DNA from 3 places in the Streptomyces sp. SID5464 genome. Region 2 is predicted to be linked to each of the others. Evidence: predicted binding sites of a transcription regulator. Region 2 holds the regulator's gene; each other region holds the start of a gene.
What was found. The regulator HrcA, encoded in region 2, represses chaperone genes, less so after heat shock. The targets are predictions, from matches to a motif close to TTNGCACTCNGNNNNNCNGAGTGCNAA.

Region 1: the regulator HrcA is predicted to act here: its motif matches at 3,342-3,368, upstream of groES (co-chaperone GroES).
Region 3: the regulator HrcA is predicted to act here: its motif matches at 1,266-1,292, upstream of groL (chaperonin GroEL).

What each region holds. Positions count from the first base shown of each region.
Region 1 covers NZ_WWIQ01000007.1:107,342-113,536, reverse strand. The annotation lists gene GTY47_RS07115 (RNA polymerase sigma factor) at 1-389, shown strand, start outside; gene GTY47_RS07110 (methyltransferase domain-containing protein) at 364-1,563, opposite strand; gene GTY47_RS07105 (polysaccharide deacetylase family protein) at 1,699-2,577, shown strand; gene GTY47_RS07100 (polysaccharide deacetylase family protein) at 2,574-3,311, shown strand; gene groES (co-chaperone GroES) at 3,512-3,820, shown strand; gene groL (chaperonin GroEL) at 3,937-5,562, shown strand; gene GTY47_RS07085 (ester cyclase) at 5,636-6,195, opposite strand, start outside.
Region 2 covers NZ_WWIQ01000076.1:105,395-111,589, reverse strand. The annotation lists gene dnaJ (molecular chaperone DnaJ) at 42-1,178, opposite strand; gene hrcA (heat-inducible transcriptional repressor HrcA) at 1,178-2,194, opposite strand; gene GTY47_RS37895 (MBL fold metallo-hydrolase) at 2,366-3,097, shown strand; gene GTY47_RS37890 (DUF3097 domain-containing protein) at 3,132-3,938, shown strand; gene hemW (radical SAM family heme chaperone HemW) at 4,076-5,308, opposite strand; gene GTY47_RS37880 (SpoIIE family protein phosphatase) at 5,336-6,195, opposite strand, start outside.
Region 3 covers NZ_WWIQ01000010.1:374,639-380,833, reverse strand. The annotation lists gene GTY47_RS11765 (ubiquitin-like small modifier protein 1) at 60-335, shown strand; gene GTY47_RS11760 (cold-shock protein) at 783-986, shown strand; gene groL (chaperonin GroEL) at 1,455-3,077, shown strand; gene GTY47_RS11750 (NADH:flavin oxidoreductase) at 3,258-4,385, shown strand; gene GTY47_RS11745 (carboxylesterase family protein) at 4,486-6,036, shown strand; gene GTY47_RS11740 (hypothetical protein) at 6,040-6,195, opposite strand, start outside.

The DNA of each region.
Region 1 (6,195 bases), on a different contig from region 2:
CCTCCGGCGCCCCGGGCCCGTACCTCCTCCAGGCCGCCATCGCCGCCTGCCACGCGCACGCGTACACGTACGAGGAGACCGACTGGCCCCGCATCGCCATCCTGTACGGCCTCCTGGCCGCCCGTACCCCGTCCCCGGTGGTGGAACTGAACCGCGCGGTGGCCGTCTCGATGGCCGAGGGCCCCGGCCCCGCCCTGGCCGTCGTCGACGCCCTGACGGACGACCCCGCCCTGCGGGACTACCACCTGCTGCCCAGCGTCCGGGCCGACCTGCTGTCCCGCCTCGGCCGCACGACGGAGGCCCGGGCGGAGTTCGAACGGGCGGCGTCGCTGACGCGGAACGAGCGGGAAAGGCACCTGCTGCTCAGGCGGGCGGCGGAGCAGAGCTGACGGCTCCTGCCTGGGCGGGGTGCCCGATGAGCATCGCCGGTGCTCCCGCCACCCGCGTCAGGAACACCGTGGCCGCGTGCCGGCCCTGGGGCTTGACCTTCTTGCGGAGTTCCTCCGGCTCGACCGCCGAGCCGCGCTTCTTCACCGTGAGGTTGCCGACCTCCCGCTCCCGCAGCAGGGCCTTCAGCTTCTTGACGTTGAACGGGAGGTGGTCGGTGATCTCGTAGGCCGTGGCGTACGGGGTCGGGTGCAGGGCGTCGGCCGTGACGTAGGCGATGGTCGCGTCGAGGAGCCCGCCGCCGACCTCGTCGGCCACCTCGGCGACCAGGTGGGCCCGGATGACGGCGCCGTCGGGCTCGTACAGGTAACGGCCGGGCGGGCGGACCTCCGGGTCGGGCAGGCCGCGGGAGAGCAGGGTGCGGGGGCCCGGCAGCAGGGTGGCCCGTACCGCCCCGGGCGCGGTGCCGAACCACAGCACCGCCTCCTTCACGTCGCCGCCGTCGGAGATCCACTCGGCCTCGGCGTCCTCGGGGACCGCCTCGTGCGGGATGCCGGGGGCGATCTTCAGCGCGGCGGCGCGAGGGGCGCGGCGGGCCGCGGACACCGCCCAGGACAGGGGCGGTGAGTACGCCTCCGGGTCGAAGATCCGGCCCCGGCCGCCGCGCCTGGCCGGGTCGACGAACACGGCGTCGTAACCGGCCGTGTCCACGTCCGTGACATCCGCCTCCCGCACCTCGATCAGGCCGGCCAGCCCCAGCGCCTCGGCGTTCGCCCGCGCCGCCGCGGCCGTCGCCGGGTCCCGGTCGACGGCCAGGACCCGGATCCCGGCCCGGGCCAGCGCGATCGCGTCGCCGCCGATGCCGCAGCACAGGTCGGCGACCGAGGTCACGCCCGACTCGGCCATGCGCCGCGCGCGGTGGGCCGCCACGCTCGCCCGGGTCGACTGCTCGACCCCGTTCGGCGTGAAGAACATCCGGCCGGCGTCCTCGGCCCCGAACTTCACCGCCGCCCGCTGCCGCAGCCGTGCCTGGCCCAGCGCCGCCGACACCAGCTCGGCGGGGTGCTCACGGCGCAACCGGGTCGCGACGGCCAGCTCCCGCGCCGGATCGGTGTCCCGCACCTCGTCGAGGAGGACGCGGCCTTCGGGGGTGAGGAGGAGGGCGAGGTCGTTCACCGGATCATTGTGGGCCACCTGGTGGATGGTGCGCCGTCGGTCGCGGTGTCGGGGCCGATCCGGGGTGACCGGCTGCGAGGATCCCGCATCATGGGAGTAGTCGTACAAAATGACAAAAGCCGGGCGTCTGGCGGCATGCGGATCGGCCTCGCCGTACTCACCCTCGCCGCCATCGCGTCGGGTTGCGCGCAGGACGACAGCGGCCGGATCCCCGCGGCCGGCGGCCAGCAGCCCCTGGACGCGCCCCCGGCCCGCGCGCTCGACTCCTACGCCTCCAAGCTGCGCGGCGCGCATGCCGTCCGGGTCGCCGCCGCGCAGCGCTGGGGGCTGCGGACAGTCCCGCTGACCGCCCCGTCGGCCCCCGCGAGGAAGCCGAGGATCAGGACCCGCGAGGGCTTCGAGGTGGACGGTCACCGGAGGCTGAACCTCCCGCCCGTCTTCACCACCGTCCCCACCCGGGACAAGGTCGTCTTCCTCACCGTCGACGACGGCGTCGAGAAGGACCGGGCGTTCCTGCGGATGATGAGCGACCTGAAGGTCCCGTACAGCGCCTTCCTCAGCGGCTACCTGATCAAGGACGACTACCGCTACTTCGAGAGGATGCAGGGCCTGGGCGTGGCCCTGAACAACCACACCCTCCGCCACCGCTACATGCGGGGCCTGCCGTACCGCACGCAGAAGCGCGAGATCTGCGGCATGCAGCGCCTCCTCGAGAGGCGCTACGGCAAGCGCCCGACCCTCTTCCGCCCGCCCTTCGGCAGCTACGACAGGGCGACCCTGCGCGCCGCCAAGGCCTGCGGCATCGAGTACGTCCCCCTCTGGAACGAGGAGGTCTTCGCCGACCACTGGGAGTACCGCGAGGGCGACAACAGACTCCGCCCGGGCGACATCGTCCTCACCCACTTCCGCGGCCGTGCCCAGTGGCAGGGCACGATGCCCGACATGATCCGCCGCTTCCTGAACAAGGTCACGGCCGAGGGGTACGCGGTGGGCCGGCTGGAGGACTACCTGTGAGGCGGCGGTCGCCGGCCGCGGTGGTGTGCGCGGGAGCGATCCTGCTGGCCGGCTGCGCCGGGACCGTGGGGGAGCGCGCGGGCGCGGAGGCCCGGGGCCGGCCCCCGACGCACGCGTCGAGCGACGCCCGCGGGCCGGACCGGGGCGGCCTCCCGCCCGTCGTGGACCACGTCCGCACCCGCGACCGGGTGGTCTTCCTGACCTACGACGACGGCGCCGAGCGCGACCCCCGCTTCGTCGGCCTCGTCCGCGAACGGCGGCTTCCGGTCAGCATGTTCCTCACGGACAGCGTCGTGGGGCCGGGTTACGGCCACTTCGCCCGGCTCCGCGCGGTCGGCGCGTCCATCCAGAACCACACCCTCGACCACCCCGCCCTGCGCGGCCTGCCCTACGCCGGCCAGCGTGCCGAGATCTGCGGCCAGCAGTTCAAACTCCGCTCCCGCTTCGGCATCCGCCCCCGCCTCTTCCGCCCGCCCTACGGCACGTACGACACGACGACCCTGCGGGCCGCCGCCGACTGCGGCATCCGGGCAGTCGTCCTCTGGCGGGCGTCCCTGGGCCCCGACGGCGACCTGACCTACACCCGTGGCAAGCCCGGCCTGCGTCCCGGTGACATCGTCTCCGTACCGTCGGGCGAGCCCACGTCCCTGACCCTGACGGAACGGACCGTGCGACTGCTGCTGGAGATCGAGGCGCGAGGGCTGCGGGTCGGGCGACTGGAGGACCACCTGTAGAGAGCACCTGGCCGACGCGCCGCCCGGCAATTGGCACTCCGCTTGACCGAGTGCTAATCGCAGTCATAGTCTCGGCTCTGGCACTCCCCAATGGAGAGTGCCAACACAGCGACGGGCAGGTCCGGCACCCGCGACGACGGATCCACCTGGTCGCCACCTCAGACAGTTAACCCCGTGAGATCTCCGAAGGGGGAGGTCGGATCGTGACGACCGCCAGCAAGGTTGCCATCAAGCCGCTCGAGGACCGCATCGTGGTCCAGCCGCTGGACGCGGAGCAGACCACGGCCTCGGGCCTGGTCATTCCGGACACCGCCAAGGAGAAGCCCCAGGAGGGCGTCGTCCTGGCCGTCGGCCCGGGCCGCTTCGAGGACGGTAACCGTCTTCCGCTCGACGTCTCCGTCGGCGACGTCGTGCTCTACAGCAAGTACGGCGGCACCGAGGTGAAGTACAACGGCGAGGAGTACCTCGTCCTCTCGGCTCGCGACGTCCTCGCGATCGTCGAGAAGTAATTCACCCCAAGCACATTGCTTTGAGCTGCGCCCCTGGCCCCCCGCGATCACCAAGAAGCCGGGCGCCCGGGGCGCAGTGCCGTTAACCCAGATTCCGGAAGAGGGCTCACGCTCCCATGGCGAAGATCCTGAAGTTCGACGAGGACGCCCGTCGCGCCCTCGAGCGCGGCGTCAACAAGCTTGCCGACACGGTCAAGGTGACGATCGGCCCCAAGGGCCGCAACGTCGTCATCGACAAGAAGTTCGGCGCCCCCACCATCACCAACGACGGTGTCACGATCGCCCGCGAGGTCGAGATCGAGGACCCGTACGAGAACCTCGGTGCCCAGCTGGTCAAGGAGGTGGCGACCAAGACCAACGACATCGCGGGTGACGGTACGACCACCGCGACCGTGCTCGCCCAGGCGCTCGTGCGCGAGGGCCTGAAGAACGTCGCCGCCGGTGCCTCCCCGGCCGCCCTGAAGAAGGGCATCGACGCCGCCGTCGCCGCCGTCTCCGAGGACCTGCTCGCCTCGGCCCGCCCGATCGACGAGAAGTCCGACATCGCCGCCGTCGCCGCGCTGTCCGCCCAGGACCAGCAGGTCGGCGAGCTCATCGCCGAGGCGATGGACAAGGTCGGCAAGGACGGTGTCATCACCGTCGAGGAGTCCAACACCTTCGGTCTGGAGCTGGACTTCACCGAGGGCATGGCCTTCGACAAGGGCTACCTGTCGCCGTACTTCGTGACGGACCAGGAGCGCATGGAAGCCGTCCTGGACGACCCGTACATCCTCATCACGCAGGGCAAAATCTCCGCCATCGCGGACCTGCTGCCGCTGCTGGAGAAGGTCATCCAGGCCAACGCCTCCAAGCCGCTGCTGATCATCGCCGAGGACGTCGAGGGCGAGGCCCTGTCGACCCTCGTCGTGAACAAGATCCGCGGCACCTTCAACGCCGTCGCGGTGAAGGCCCCCGGCTTCGGCGACCGCCGCAAGGCGATGCTGCAGGACATGGCCGTCCTCACGGGCGCCACGGTCGTCTCCGAGGAGGTCGGCCTCAAGCTCGACCAGGTCGGCCTCGAGGTCCTCGGCTCCGCCCGCCGCGTCACCGTCACCAAGGACGACACCACGGTCGTCGACGGCGCCGGCAACAAGGAAGACGTGCAGGGCCGCGTCGCCCAGATCAAGGCCGAGATCGAGACCACCGACTCCGACTGGGACCGCGAGAAGCTCCAGGAGCGCCTCGCGAAGCTGGCCGGCGGCGTGTGCGTCATCCGCGTGGGTGCCGCCACCGAGGTCGAGCTGAAGGAGCGCAAGCACCGTCTGGAGGACGCCATCTCCGCGACCCGCGCCGCGGTCGAGGAGGGCATCGTCTCCGGTGGTGGCTCCGCTCTCGTCCACGCCGCCAAGGTCCTGGAGGGCAGCCTCGGCAAGTCCGGCGACGAGGCCACCGGTGTCGCGGTCGTCCGCCGCGCCGTCGTCGAGCCGCTGCGCTGGATCGCCGAGAACGCCGGCCTGGAGGGCTACGTCATCACCTCCAAGGTCGCCGAGCTGGACAAGGGCCAGGGCTTCAACGCCGCCACCGGCGAGTACGGCGACCTGATCAAGGCCGGCGTCATCGACCCGGTCAAGGTCACCCGCTCCGCCCTGGAGAACGCCGCCTCCATCGCCTCCCTGCTCCTCACGACCGAGACCCTGGTCGTCGAGAAGAAGGAAGAGGAGGAGCCGGCCGCCGCGGGTCACGGCCACGGCCACGCCCACTGAGGCACCGACCTCTGCGAGAAGCCCCCGCCCCGCCTCGCGCGGAACGGGGGCTTCTCCCGTATGCGGGGACCCGTCACAACTCCAGCGGGTCCAGCACCCCGAGCTGCTGCATCAGCCCCAGCCGGTCGTACTGCCACCAGCCCTCGGCGAGCTTCCCGTCCGGCGTGCAGCGGTGGACGGTCGTCCCGGTCATGGTGACGTCCTTCCCGGTCGGCGGAATCCCGAGGAAGTCACCCTTGTGGTGCCCCCTCCAGGTCCACCGGGTGCACACCCGGTCGCCCTCGGCGAGCTGGTCCTCGATGGTGAACGAGAAGTCGAACCCGCCCCGCCACACCTCCACCTCGCGCCGCAGCGCGTCCAGCCCGATGACGTCCTGCACATTGGCCGGATCGTGGTCGTGGTAGTCCTCGATGAACACGTCGTTGAACGCGGGCGCCGCACCCTGCCCGGGCGCCAGCTCGAAGAACCTGCGCGCGGTGGCCGAGTTCAGCTGCTCGTCCCGCACCACGTCCAGGTCCGTGAACGTCGGCGCCTCGTCGCAGAGCGCCACCATGTCCTGGAAGATCCGGTCGGTCTCCGGAAGCCCGGAGTTGCGCATCGCCTCCTCGTACGACGGGAACTCCACGATCTCGA
Region 2 (6,195 bases):
GGCCGACCCCCGGACCCCCAGCAGTGGCCCGGCCGCCGGAGTCAGCGCCCGTTGAACGCGTCCTTCAACCGCGAGAACAACCCCTGCTGCCCGGGCTGGAACTGACCCGTCGGCCGTTCCTCGCCGCGCAGCTTGGACAGCTCGCGGAGCAGGCGCTCCTGCTCGGGGTCGAGCTTGGTCGGGGTCTGGACCTCGACGTGGACGATGAGGTCGCCGCGTCCGCCGCCCCGCAGGTGCGTGACGCCGCGGCCGTGCAGCGGGATCGACTGGCCGGACTGGGTGCCCGGGCGGATGTCGACCTCCTCCAGGCCGTCGAGCGTCTCCAGCGGCACCTTCGTGCCGAGGGCCGCCGCGGTCATGGGGATCGTCACCGTGCAGTGCAGGTCGTCGCCGCGCCGCTGGAACATCGCGTGCGGCAGTTCGTGGATCTCCACGTACAGGTCACCGGCGGGACCGCCGCCGGGCCCGACCTCGCCCTCACCCGCGAGCTGGATCCGCGTGCCGTTGTCGACACCGGCCGGGATCTTGACGGTGAGCGTACGACGGGACCGTACGCGCCCGTCGCCCGCGCACTCCGGGCACGGCGTGGGCACCACGGTGCCGAAGCCCTGGCACTGCGGGCAGGGCCGCGAGGTCATGACCTGGCCGAGGAAGGACCGCGTGACCTGGGACACCTCACCGCGGCCGCGGCACATGTCACACGTCTGGGCGGAGGTCCCCGGCGCCGCGCCCTCACCGTTACAGGTGTTGCAGACGACTGCCGTGTCGACCTGGATGTCCTTCGTCGTGCCGAAGGCCGCCTCGTCGAGCTCCACCTCGATGCGGATCATCGCGTCCTGACCGCGGCGGGTGCGCGAGCGCGGACCGCGCTGCGACGCCGTGCCGAAGAACGCGTCCATGATGTCGGAGAAGTTCCCGAAGCCGCCGGCCCCGAAGCCGCCCGCGCCGCCGCCCCCGGCCTGCGAGAGCGGGTCGCCGCCGAGGTCGTAGACCTGCTTCTTCTGCGGGTCCGACAGCACCTCGTAGGCGGCGTTGATCTCCTTGAACCGCTCCTGGGTCTTCGGATCGGGGTTGACGTCCGGGTGCAGCTCGCGCGCGAGCCGCCGGAAGGCCTTCTTGATCTCTTCCTGCGACGCGTCGCGGCGCACGCCGAGTACGGCGTAGTAGTCCGTGGCCACTACGACTCCGCCAGGATCTGTCCGACGTACCGTGCCACTGCGCGTACCGCTCCCATCGTTCCCGGGTAGTCCATGCGGGTCGGTCCGACCACGCCGAGCTTGGCGACAGCCTCGCCGCCCGAACCGTAGCCGACCGACACGACGGACGTGGAGTTGAGTCCTTCGTGGGCGTTCTCATGACCGATACGTACGGTCACGCCCGGATCCTTCGCCTCGCCGAGCAGCTTGAGGAGCACGACCTGCTCCTCCAGCGCCTCCAGCACCGGCCGGATCGTGAGGGGAAAGTCGTGCCCGAAGCGGGTCAGGTTGGCGGTGCCGCCGATCATCAGCCGCTCCTCGTTCTCCTCGACGAGCGTCTCCAGAAGTGTGGAGAGCACCGTGGAGACCGTACCCCGGTCCTCGTGCTCGAACGCCTCCGGCAGATCCTCCACCAGACTCGGCACATCCGTGAAACGGCGGTTCGCCACCCGGCTGTTGAGCCGCGCGCGCAGATCCGCGAGCGAGGCCTCGCCGAAGGGCGCCGGGCAGTCGACCACGCGCTGCTCGACCCGCCCGGTGTCCGTGATCAGCACGAGCATCACGCGCGCGGGCGCGAGGGAGAGCAACTCCACGTGCCGCACGGTCGAGCGGGTCAGCGACGGGTACTGCACGACGGCGACCTGTCGCGTGAGCTGGGCCAGCAGCCGTACCGTCCGCGCCACGACGTCGTCGAGGTCGACGGCGCCCTCCAGGAAGTTCTGGATCGCGCGCCGCTCGGGCGCGGTCATCGGCTTGACGCCGGCCAGCTTGTCCACGAACAGCCGGTAGCCCTTGTCGGTCGGGATGCGCCCGGCGCTGGTGTGCGGCTGGGCGATGTACCCCTCGTCCTCCAGGGCCGCCATGTCATTGCGGACGGTGGCCGGGGAGACGCCGAGGTTGTGCCGCTCGGTGAGGGCCTTGGAGCCGACCGGCTCCTCGGTGCCGACGTAGTCCTGGACGATGGCGCGCAGCACCTGAAGCCTGCGTTCACTGAGCATCCGCGCACACCTCCAGAAGTCGTCCGCCTGGTGTCCTGCCTGTGGGGCCTGGCACTCTGCGCGTGCGAGTGCCAGCATTCCCCGCCCAGTGTACGGCGGTGGGGTGCGCCCCCGGCAAGGCTGGTCGCGTGCTGTCGTGCCACGGACTGCGCTCACCGCTAGCGTCGCCGTATGACGGTGACTTGGGAAGAGCTCGGATGGGAGCGCGTGGCGGCGGGGGTGGGGCGGTGCCGGCTCCCGGTGTGGGACTGCACGGTGGGGCTCGTCGCCGGTGCCGGCGCGGTCCTCATGATCGACGCGGGGTCGAGCCCGGCGGAGGGCGCGCGGTTGCGCGAGCAGGCGCGGTCGCTCACCGGGCACCGTGTGACGCATCTCGCGCTGACCCATCCCCACTTCGACCATGTCTTCGGGGTGGCGGAGTTCACGGACGCGGAGGTGTTCGGCGCGGTGGGCGTGGACGCGGTGCTGACGCGCGTACGGGACCGCGAGGAGCTGCGCGCGGACGCGGTGCGCAACGGCCTGGCGGAGACCACCGCCCAGGAGGCCGCCGACCGGCTGGTCGCGCCCCGCCACCTGGTCTCCGGCGAGTGGACCCTCGACCTCGGCGGCGGGCGCCAGGTGCTGCTGGCCAACGTGGGCCCCGGGCACACCGCGCACGACCTGGCGGTGCTGGTGCCGGGTGATCCGGAGGTGGTGTTCTGCGGCGACCTGGTCGAGGAGTCCGGCGAGCCGCAGGCGGGCCCCGACGCCGTGCCGTCGCACTGGCCGGCCGCCCTGGACCGGCTGCTCGACCTGGGCGGGGAGGACGCGCTGTACGTGCCCGGTCACGGAGCGGTGGTGGACGCGGCGTTCGTGCGCGCCCAGCGCGACGCGCTGGCCGCCGGCTTCGGCGTGTCTCCGTGACCACCACCCACCGGCTTCTCCTATCGTCATCAGAATGCGCCAGTACTCGCCCGATCTGACTCCGCCGTGGAAGAAACCGCAGCCGGTGCCCGAGGTTCCGGCGGAGCCGGGCCTGGTGGTCGAGGAGCCCGGCACCGGTTTCTGCGGTGCGGTGATCCGCTGCGAGGCGGGCACGGTGACCCTGGAGGACCGCTTCGGCAAGCACCGGGTGTTCCCCATGGAGCCGCGCGGCTTCCTGCTGGAGGGCAGGGTCGTGACGCTGGTCCGCCCCTCGCCTGCCGGCCCCGCACGCCCCTCCCGTACCGCGTCCGGTTCGGTGGCCGTCCCCGGCGCCCGCGCCCGCGTGGCCCGTGCCGGGCGCATCTATGTCGAGGGCCGGCACGACGCCGAGCTGGTCGAGAAGGTCTGGGGCGACGACCTGCGCATCGAGGGCGTGGTCGTGGAGTACCTGGAGGGCGTCGACGACCTGCCGTCGATCGTCGCCGGCTTCGCCCCCGGCCCGGACGCGCGGCTGGGCGTCCTGGTGGACCACCTCGTGCCGGGCTCCAAGGAGTGGCGCATCGCGCAGTCGGTGACGAGCGACCACGCCCTGGTCGTCGGCCACCCCTACATCGACATCTGGGAGGCGGTGAAACCGTCGTCCCTGGGCATCGAGGCGTGGCCCCGGATCCCGCGCGGCCAGGACTGGAAGACGGGGGTGTGCAGGACGCTGGGCTGGCCGGAGAACACGGGCGCGGCCTGGCAACGGATCCTGTCGGGCGTACGGTCGTACAAGGACCTGGAGCCGGAACTACTGGGCCGGGTGGAGGAACTGATCGACTTCGTGACGACACCGGCGTAGCGACCGAGCTGCTCAGCTGCGGGCATGCGCTGAGCTGCGGGCAGTCGTGCCGCCAGGGGCGGCACGGGTGGGCGCGGCGGCACCCCGCTCATCCGGGCTGCGCAACGCCCCGGCCCCGGCACCAACGCCGCAGCACCTCAGTCCACGAGATCCCGAACCACCGCATCGGCCAGCAACCGCCCCCGCAACGTCAGCACGGCACGCCCCTCGTCGTACGCAGCGGCATCCAGAAGCCCGTCCGACAACGCCCTGCGCGAGGCGACAAGCCCTTCTTCCCGCAACAACGCAAGCGGCACACCTTCCCGCAGCCGCAACTCCAGCAGAATCCGCTCGACCCGCCGGTCTTCCTCCGACAGCACCTCACGCCCCGCCCCAGGCGACCTCCCCGCCGCCAGCGCCCCCGCATACGCCCCGGGATGCTTCACGTTCCACCACCGCACCCCGCCCACATGACTGTGCGCGCCAGGCCCGGCCCCCCACCAGTCGGCCCCCCGCCAGTACAGCTCGTTGTGCAGGCACCGCCCCGCCTGTGAGGTCGCCCAGTTGGACACCTCGTACCACTCGAACCCCGCGCCGGAGAGCACCTCGTCCGCGATCAGATACCGATCGGCATGCACATCGTCGTCGGTCATCGGCACCTCACCCCGGCGGATCCGACGAGCCAGCTGCGTCCCCTCCTCGACGATCAACGCGTACGCGCTGACATGGTCCGGCCCGGCCCCCAGCACCGCGTCCAGAGACGCCCGCCAGTCGTCGTCGCTCTCCCCCGGCGTGCCGTAGATCAGGTCGAGGTTCACATGCTGGAAACCGGCCGCGCGGGCCTCCGCCACGCACTCCTCCGGCCGCCCCGGCGTATGCGTCCGGTCCAGCACCTTCAGCACGTGCTGCCGCGCACTCTGCATCCCGAAGGAGACCCGGTTGAAGCCCCCCTCGCGCAGGGCCGCCAGGTAGGCAGGGTCCACCGACTCCGGGTTCGCCTCCGTCGTGACCTCCGCGTCCGGCGCCAGCCCGAACTCGTCGCGGATCGCCCCCAGCATCCGTACGAGATCACCGGCGGCCAGCAGCGTCGGCGTGCCGCCGCCGACGAACACCGTGCGGACGGGCCGCGGGTCGTCACCCAGCACCTTGCGGGCCAGCCGGACCTCGTCGACCAGCGTCTCTGCGTAGTTGTCACGCGAGGCCAGCACGCCACCGCTGCCGCGCAGCTCGGTCGCCGTGTAGGTGTTGAAGTCGCAGTAGCCGCAGCGGGTCGCGCAGTACGGAACGTGCAGGTAGAACCCGAGCGGGCGGTCGGCCGCCCCGGCGAGCGCGGACGCGGGCAGCGCGCCGTCGTCGGGGACGGGCTCGCCGTCGGGGAGTGCGGAAGGCATACGTCCCATTGTCCAGCACCCGGGCGGTCACTCCGCCTGGAGCACCAGCAGCGCCAGATCGTCCGCCGGGGGCCGCGCCCCGAACTCGTGCACCAGCCGCTTGATCCGCTCGGCTATCAGCTCCGCGTCCAGCCCCGCACACCCGGCCAGCGCCGTCGCCAGCCCGTCCCCGTCGTCGAACTGGCGGGAGCCCGAGCGCCGCTCGGTCACGCCGTCCGTGACGCACAGCAGTGTGTCGCCGGAGCGCAGCTCGAAGGTCTCGCTGGTGTACGTCGCGTCCTCGACGACCCCCAGCAGGGTCTGCGGCTGCGCGGCCGTGTGGACCTCGCCACCCGCCCCGAGCAGCAGGGGCAGCGGGTGCCCGGCGGAGGCGACCGTGCAGCGGACACCGCCCTCGAAGGGGACCAGCTCGCCGTAGAGCAGGGACAGGAAACGTGTCTGGGGCCCGTCGCCGGGCGGGGTCGGCCGCGCGCCGGCCGCCACCAGCGCGCGGGCCGCCGCGTCCGCGGCCTCCGTGGCGTCGTCGAGCAGGAGCTGGTTGAGGCGGTCGAGGACGTCGGCGACCCGGTAGCCCTCACGGGCCAGCAGCCGCAGCCAGGGCCGGGCCAGGCCGATCACGACGGCGGCCTCGGGCCCCTTGCCCTGGACGTCGCCGACGGCGAAGCACCAGCGGCCGTCGCCGGCCGGGAACAGATCGTAGAAGTCGCCGCTGGGCCCGCCCTTGTCGCACGGCTCGTAGACGAGGGCGCTGCGCACCCCGGGGATCTCGGCCACGGCGCCGGGCAGCAGTCCGCGCTGGAGCACGGCGCTGATGGTGGCCTGGCGGGCGTACTGGCGGGCGGCCCCGATGGCGAGCGCGACCCGGCGGCTGAGGTCCTCGACGAGGC
Region 3 (6,195 bases), on a different contig from region 2:
CGCGCCCCTGGGGGCGCGCCCCCAGCCGTAGCTCAATCGAAACCGGAGGTCACATCCCGATGAGCGTCACCGTTCGCATCCCCACCATCCTGCGTACCTACACCGGCGGCCAGGCCGAGGTCGCCGCCGAGGGGGCGACCCTCGGCGAGGTCATCGCCGACCTGGAGAAGAACCACACCGGGATCGCCGCCCGGGTGCTGGACGACCAGGGCAAGCTGCGCCGGTTCGTCAACGTGTACGTCAACGACGACGACGTGCGGTTCGAGCAGGGTCTGGAGACGGCGACTCCGGACGGCGCCGGTGTGTCGATCATCCCCGCCGTCGCCGGTGGCTGAACCGGTCGACCGGCTTGATTGTTACCTTCGGTAACGGCGGTTACTGAGAGTTCAGCGAATTGCCCCCTCCGTGAGAGAAGCGGAGGGGGCAATTCTGTGTGATTGAGCGCGGTACAGTTGGGGAACACGGCGCCGATCCCCTGATCGGGAGCCCTGAATTCCTGCCGCACGCCCGACAAGATGTAGCCAAAGTGTGTGCGTCTTTCGCGGCTTTTGTTCCTTTTGTGTGGCCCGACTTGCCCTGAATTCAGGCGAATTCTCCCCACATTCCGGACCCTGCGCGTCCAGAATTCTCGTCCGATTGACCTGTTGCAGACGGCAGTTGGACAGATACATTCAGCCGCGGTCGACGCGTTCCGGCGCACGCCCCCAACCGTGGGGGGTGAGGTCTGACCCGGGTCCGCGAAGTGTGGATCTGTGCAAGGGCCAGTAATAGGGGAGTTAGGCATGGCTCAGGGCACCGTCAAGTGGTTCAACGCGGAGAAGGGGTACGGCTTCATCGCGGTCGACGGTGGTGCGGATGTTTTCGTCCACTACAGTGCGATCCAGATGGACGGCTACCGCACCCTGGAAGAGGGCCAGCGGGTCGAGTTCGAGATCTCGCAGGGCCAGAAGGGGCCGCAGGCCGACATGGTTCGCGTCTCTGCCTGAACGCGCACCACGACCAAGCGCAAGCGACCGGTCTTCTCTGAAGGGCCCGCACCCCCCGGGGTGCGGGCCCTTCGGCCTGCTCGGGGGTTGGCGGCCGGCGTGACGGGTGCGCCCGCCGGGCGACCGCCCGCGTCGTCGCTCTCGTCTCGCCGCGACGGGCCGGGGGCCAGGCTTTTCTCTGCTCGCCCGATCCGCCGCGGCGCTGCCCGTGGCCTGCGGGCCGAGCCGGATGCCCGCTGTTCGCCGGGGGCTGAGCACCCGCTCGAACCGTGGGAGTCGCTTGCACTCGCCATGCCCGAGTGCTAATCATTGCGTTAGCACTCTGAAGGTGAGAGTGACAACGTAAGGACCGGGTCGGTGAGGCCCGCAGGCCAGGTGGGGAAGGAACCACGAGGCCGGCGAGCCGTCCGTCGCGGGCGCGGGCGCGGTCCGAAGGAATCACCCCCAGTCCTGGAGGGACCACTTCACATGGCCAAGATCATCGCGTTCGACGAGGAGGCGCGGCGCGGCCTCGAGCGCGGCATGAACCAGCTCGCGGACGCCGTCAAGGTGACCCTCGGCCCCAAGGGCCGCAACGTCGTCCTCGAGAAGAAGTGGGGCGCCCCCACGATCACCAACGACGGTGTCTCCATCGCCAAGGAGATCGAGCTCGAGGACCCGTACGAGAAGATCGGCGCCGAGCTGGTCAAGGAAGTCGCCAAGAAGACGGACGACGTCGCCGGTGACGGTACGACCACCGCGACCGTTCTCGCCCAGGCCCTGGTCAAGGAAGGCCTGCGCAACGTAGCCGCCGGTGCCAACCCGATGGCCCTGAAGCGCGGTATCGAGCGCGCCGTCGAGGCCGTCTCCGCCGCCCTGCTGGAGCAGGCGAAGGACGTCGAGACCAAGGAGCAGATCGCCTCCACGGCCTCCATCTCCGCCGCCGACACCCAGATCGGCGAGCTCATCGCCGAGGCGATGGACAAGGTCGGCAAGGAAGGCGTCATCACCGTCGAGGAGTCCCAGACCTTCGGTCTGGAGCTGGAGCTCACCGAGGGTATGCGCTTCGACAAGGGCTACATCTCGGCGTACTTCGCCACCGACATGGAGCGTATGGAGGCCGTCCTCGACGACCCGTACATCCTGATCGCCAACTCCAAGATCTCCAACGTCAAGGACCTGCTCCCGCTCCTGGAGAAGGTCATGCAGTCGGGCAAGCCGCTGCTGATCATCGCCGAGGACGTCGAGGGCGAGGCCCTGTCGACGCTGGTCGTCAACAAGATCCGCGGCACCTTCAAGTCCGTCGCCGTCAAGGCTCCGGGCTTCGGTGACCGTCGCAAGGCGATGCTCCAGGACATCGGCATCCTCACCGGCGGCGAGGTGATCTCCGAGGAGGTCGGCCTCAAGCTGGAGAACGCCACGCTCGACCTCCTGGGCAAGGCCCGCAAGGTCGTCATCACCAAGGACGAGACCACCATCGTCGACGGTGCCGGCTCCGCCGACCAGGTCCAGGGCCGGGTCAACCAGATCCGCGCCGAGATCGAGAACAGCGACTCGGACTACGACCGCGAGAAGCTGCAGGAGCGCCTGGCGAAGCTCGCCGGCGGTGTCGCGGTCATCAAGGCCGGTGCCGCCACCGAGGTGGAGCTCAAGGAGCGCAAGCACCGCATCGAGGACGCCGTGCGCAACGCCAAGGCGGCCGTCGAGGAGGGCATCGTCGCCGGTGGTGGCGTGGCCCTGCTGCAGGCCTCCCAGGTCTTCGAGAAGCTGGAGCTCGACGGTGACGAGGCGACCGGCGCCAACGCCGTGAAGCTCGCGCTGGAGGCCCCGCTGAAGCAGATCGCCGTCAACGGTGGTCTCGAGGGCGGCGTCGTCGTGGAGAAGGTCCGCAACCTCCAGGTCGGCCACGGTCTGAACGCCGCGACCGGTGAGTACGTCGACATGATCGCCGAGGGGATCATCGACCCGGCGAAGGTGACCCGTTCCGCGCTGCAGAACGCCGCCTCCATCGCCGCGCTGTTCCTCACCACCGAGGCCGTCATCGCCGACAAGCCGGAGAAGGCCGCCGCGCCCGCCGGCGGTGGCATGCCGGGCGGTGACATGGACTTCTGATCGACCTGGTCGATCAACGTCCTTGCCGAGGGCGGCACTCCCTGTTCCGACAGGGGGTGCCGCCCTCGGGCGTGTCCGGGATCACAGCGCGGGCGGGATGGCCCGGGCGGGGCCGGATGGTTGACACGTACGTCCTATGCGTATGCACATACTGTCCGGTATCCGAAGAGGAGCCCCCACGTGACCGTCGCCGCCTCCGCCGCCTCCCGCGCCGCCGAAATCCTGTCCCGGCCCGTATCGCTGGGCGGCCTGACCGTTCCGAACCGGATCGCGATGGCGCCGATGACCCGCATGTTCTCCCCGGGCGGTGTCCCCGGCGACGACGTCATCTCGTACTACTCCCGCCGCGCCGCCGCCGGCGTCGGTCTGATCGTCACCGAGGGGACCTACGTCGGCCACGAGTCGGCCGGGCAGAGCGACCGGGTGCCGCGGTTCCACGGCGAGGAGCAGCTCGCGGGCTGGGCGAAGGTCGCCGAGGCGGTGCACGCCGCGGGCGGCACGATCGTGCCGCAGCTGTGGCACATCGGCATGGTCCGCAACCAGGGCGAGCCGCCGGTCGCGGACGCCCCGGCCGTCGGCCCCTCCGGCCTGCGCATCGGCGCCACCGAGCCCACCGGCAAGGCCATGACCCAGGCCGACATCGACGCCGTCATCGGCGCGTTCGCCGAGGCCGCTGCCGCCGCCGAGCGCATCGGCTTCGACGGCGTGGAGATCCACGGCGCCCACGGCTACCTGCTCGACCAGTTCCTGTGGGAGGGCACCAACCGCCGCACCGACGCCTACGGCGGCGACCCGGTCGCCCGTGCCAAGTTCTCGGCGGAGATCGTCGCGGCCGTCCGCGAGACCGTCTCGGCCGACTTCCCCGTCATCTTCCGCTACTCGCAGTGGAAGCAGGAGGCCTACGACGCCCGCCTCGCGGAGACGCCCGAGGAGCTGGAGGCCATCCTGACCCCGCTCGCCGCGGCCGGTGCGGACGCCTTCCACGCCTCCACCCGCCGCTACTGGGTGCCCGAGTTCGACGACTCCGACCTCAACCTGGCCGGCTGGACCAAGAAGCTCACGGGCAAGCCCGCCATCACCGTCGGCTCGGTCGGCCTGAACGGCGACTTCATCAAGGCCTTCCAGGGCGAGGGCGCCGAAGTGGGCGACCTGGACAACCTCCTGGACCGCTTCGAGCGCGACGAGTTCGACATGGTCGCCGTCGGCCGCGCCCTGCTCCAGGACCCGCAGTGGGCGCAGAAGGTCCTGTCCGGCCGCTTCGACGAGCTGGCGCCCTACGACCCGGCGGCGCTGAAGACGCTCAGCTGACCCCACCGGGTCCGTCCCCGGGCCGCCCTGGATTCACTTGCGTCAGTCAAGGACACTGGCGGAGCGCCTGTTCACCGGCACCCCGTGAGGAGATCCAGAGATGACGACGACCGAGTCCCACCCCCCGACCGGCGCCTCAGCCGGGCAGCCCGCACCGGTGGTGCGCACCACCGCCGGTGCGGTACGCGGCCGCAGGGAGGAGGGCCTCGCCGTCTTCCGCGGCATCCCCTTCGCCGCACCCCCCGTGGGCGAGGCCCGGTTCCTGGCCCCGCGCCCCGCCCACACCTGGGACGGCATACGGGACGCGTACGCCTTCGGCCCGCCGCCCCCGCAGGACCTCGGCAACCTGGGCGGCCCGGGTCTGGTCGACGTGCCCGAGGGCGACGAGTGGCTCACGGTCAACGTCTGGACCCCCGAGCCCGCCCCGGGCGCCCGCCGCCCGGTGATGGTGTGGCTCTACGGCGGCGCCTACAAGCTCGGCCACTCCGGCAGCCCCGGCTACGACGCCCGGCGCATCGCGGCCGACGGCGACCTCGTGGTCGTGTCCCTCAACTACCGCGTCGGCATGGAGGGCTTCGCCCACATCGAGGGGGCGCCCGCCAACCGCGGCCTGCTCGACCAGGTGGCCGCGCTGGAGTGGGTACGGGACAACATCGAGGCGTTCGGCGGCGACCCCGGCCAGGTCACGGTCTTCGGCGAGTCGGCGGGCGCGGGTTGCGTCGCCTCGCTGCTGGCCATGCCGAGGGCGGCGGGCCTGTTCCGGCGGGCGATCGCGCAGAGCGTGCCGGGGACGTTCTTCTCGGACGCGCTGGCCCGTGACATCGGTGCCGCTCTCGCCGCCGAGGTGGGGCTGCGGCCCACGGTCGCCGACCTGGCGACGGTCCCGCCGCGCGAACTGACCTCGGCGGGTGAGTCGTTGAGCGCCAAGATGCCCCAGTACCTCGACCGCTGGGGCCAGGCGGCGCCGACGGTCACGCCCTTCTCGCCGGTCGTCGACGGCGAGGTCCTGCCGACCACGCCCTGGCAGGCGCTGGCGGCCGGTGCGGCGAAGGACGTCGACCTGCTCGTCGGCCACAACCGCGACGAGTACCGCCTCTTCGTCGCCATGGCGGGCCGGCTGGGCCGGATAACAGAGGAGCGGGCGGCAGCGGCCCTCCGCCTCTTCGCCCCCGGGGATGAACAGGCGTACCGCGCCGCCTTCCCGGACGCCTCGCCGAGCGAGCTCTACGAACGCGTCCAGACGGACTGGCTGTTCAACATGCCGTCCCTGCACCTGGCCGAGGCCCAGCGCGCGGGCGGCGGCAGCGCGCACCTCTACGAACTGACCTGGCCGGCCCCCGGCAACGGCGGTGCGCTCGGTGCCTGCCACGGCCTGGACATCCCGCTGCTGTTCGGCACCTACGGGGCGGACCTGGGACTTCTGCTGTTCGCGGGCGCGGAGCCGTCCGCTGAGGCGCTTTCGCTGTCCTCCCGTTTCCGAGCGTCCTGGACGTCCTTCGCGAGGACCGGCGACCCGGGCTGGCCGGCGTACGACGACGAGCGGCGGCTGGTGCAGGTGCTGGATGCGGAGCCGGTGGTCACGGCGTATCCGGAGGAGCGGTCGCGGCGGCTGTGGGAGGGGTACGAGTTCCTGCCCCTGCCACTGCTGTAGGGCCTACAGGTTGCCCATCGGCTCGATGTCGACCCGCACGGGCGTCCCCCACACACGCAGCACCTCGTAGTCGGTGAACTCGTGCACGAGCCGGTACGCCATGGCGGCCCGGGGAGCCTTGCGCTGCGCGGCGATGAACAGCTCGGCCTCGCGGCGGTC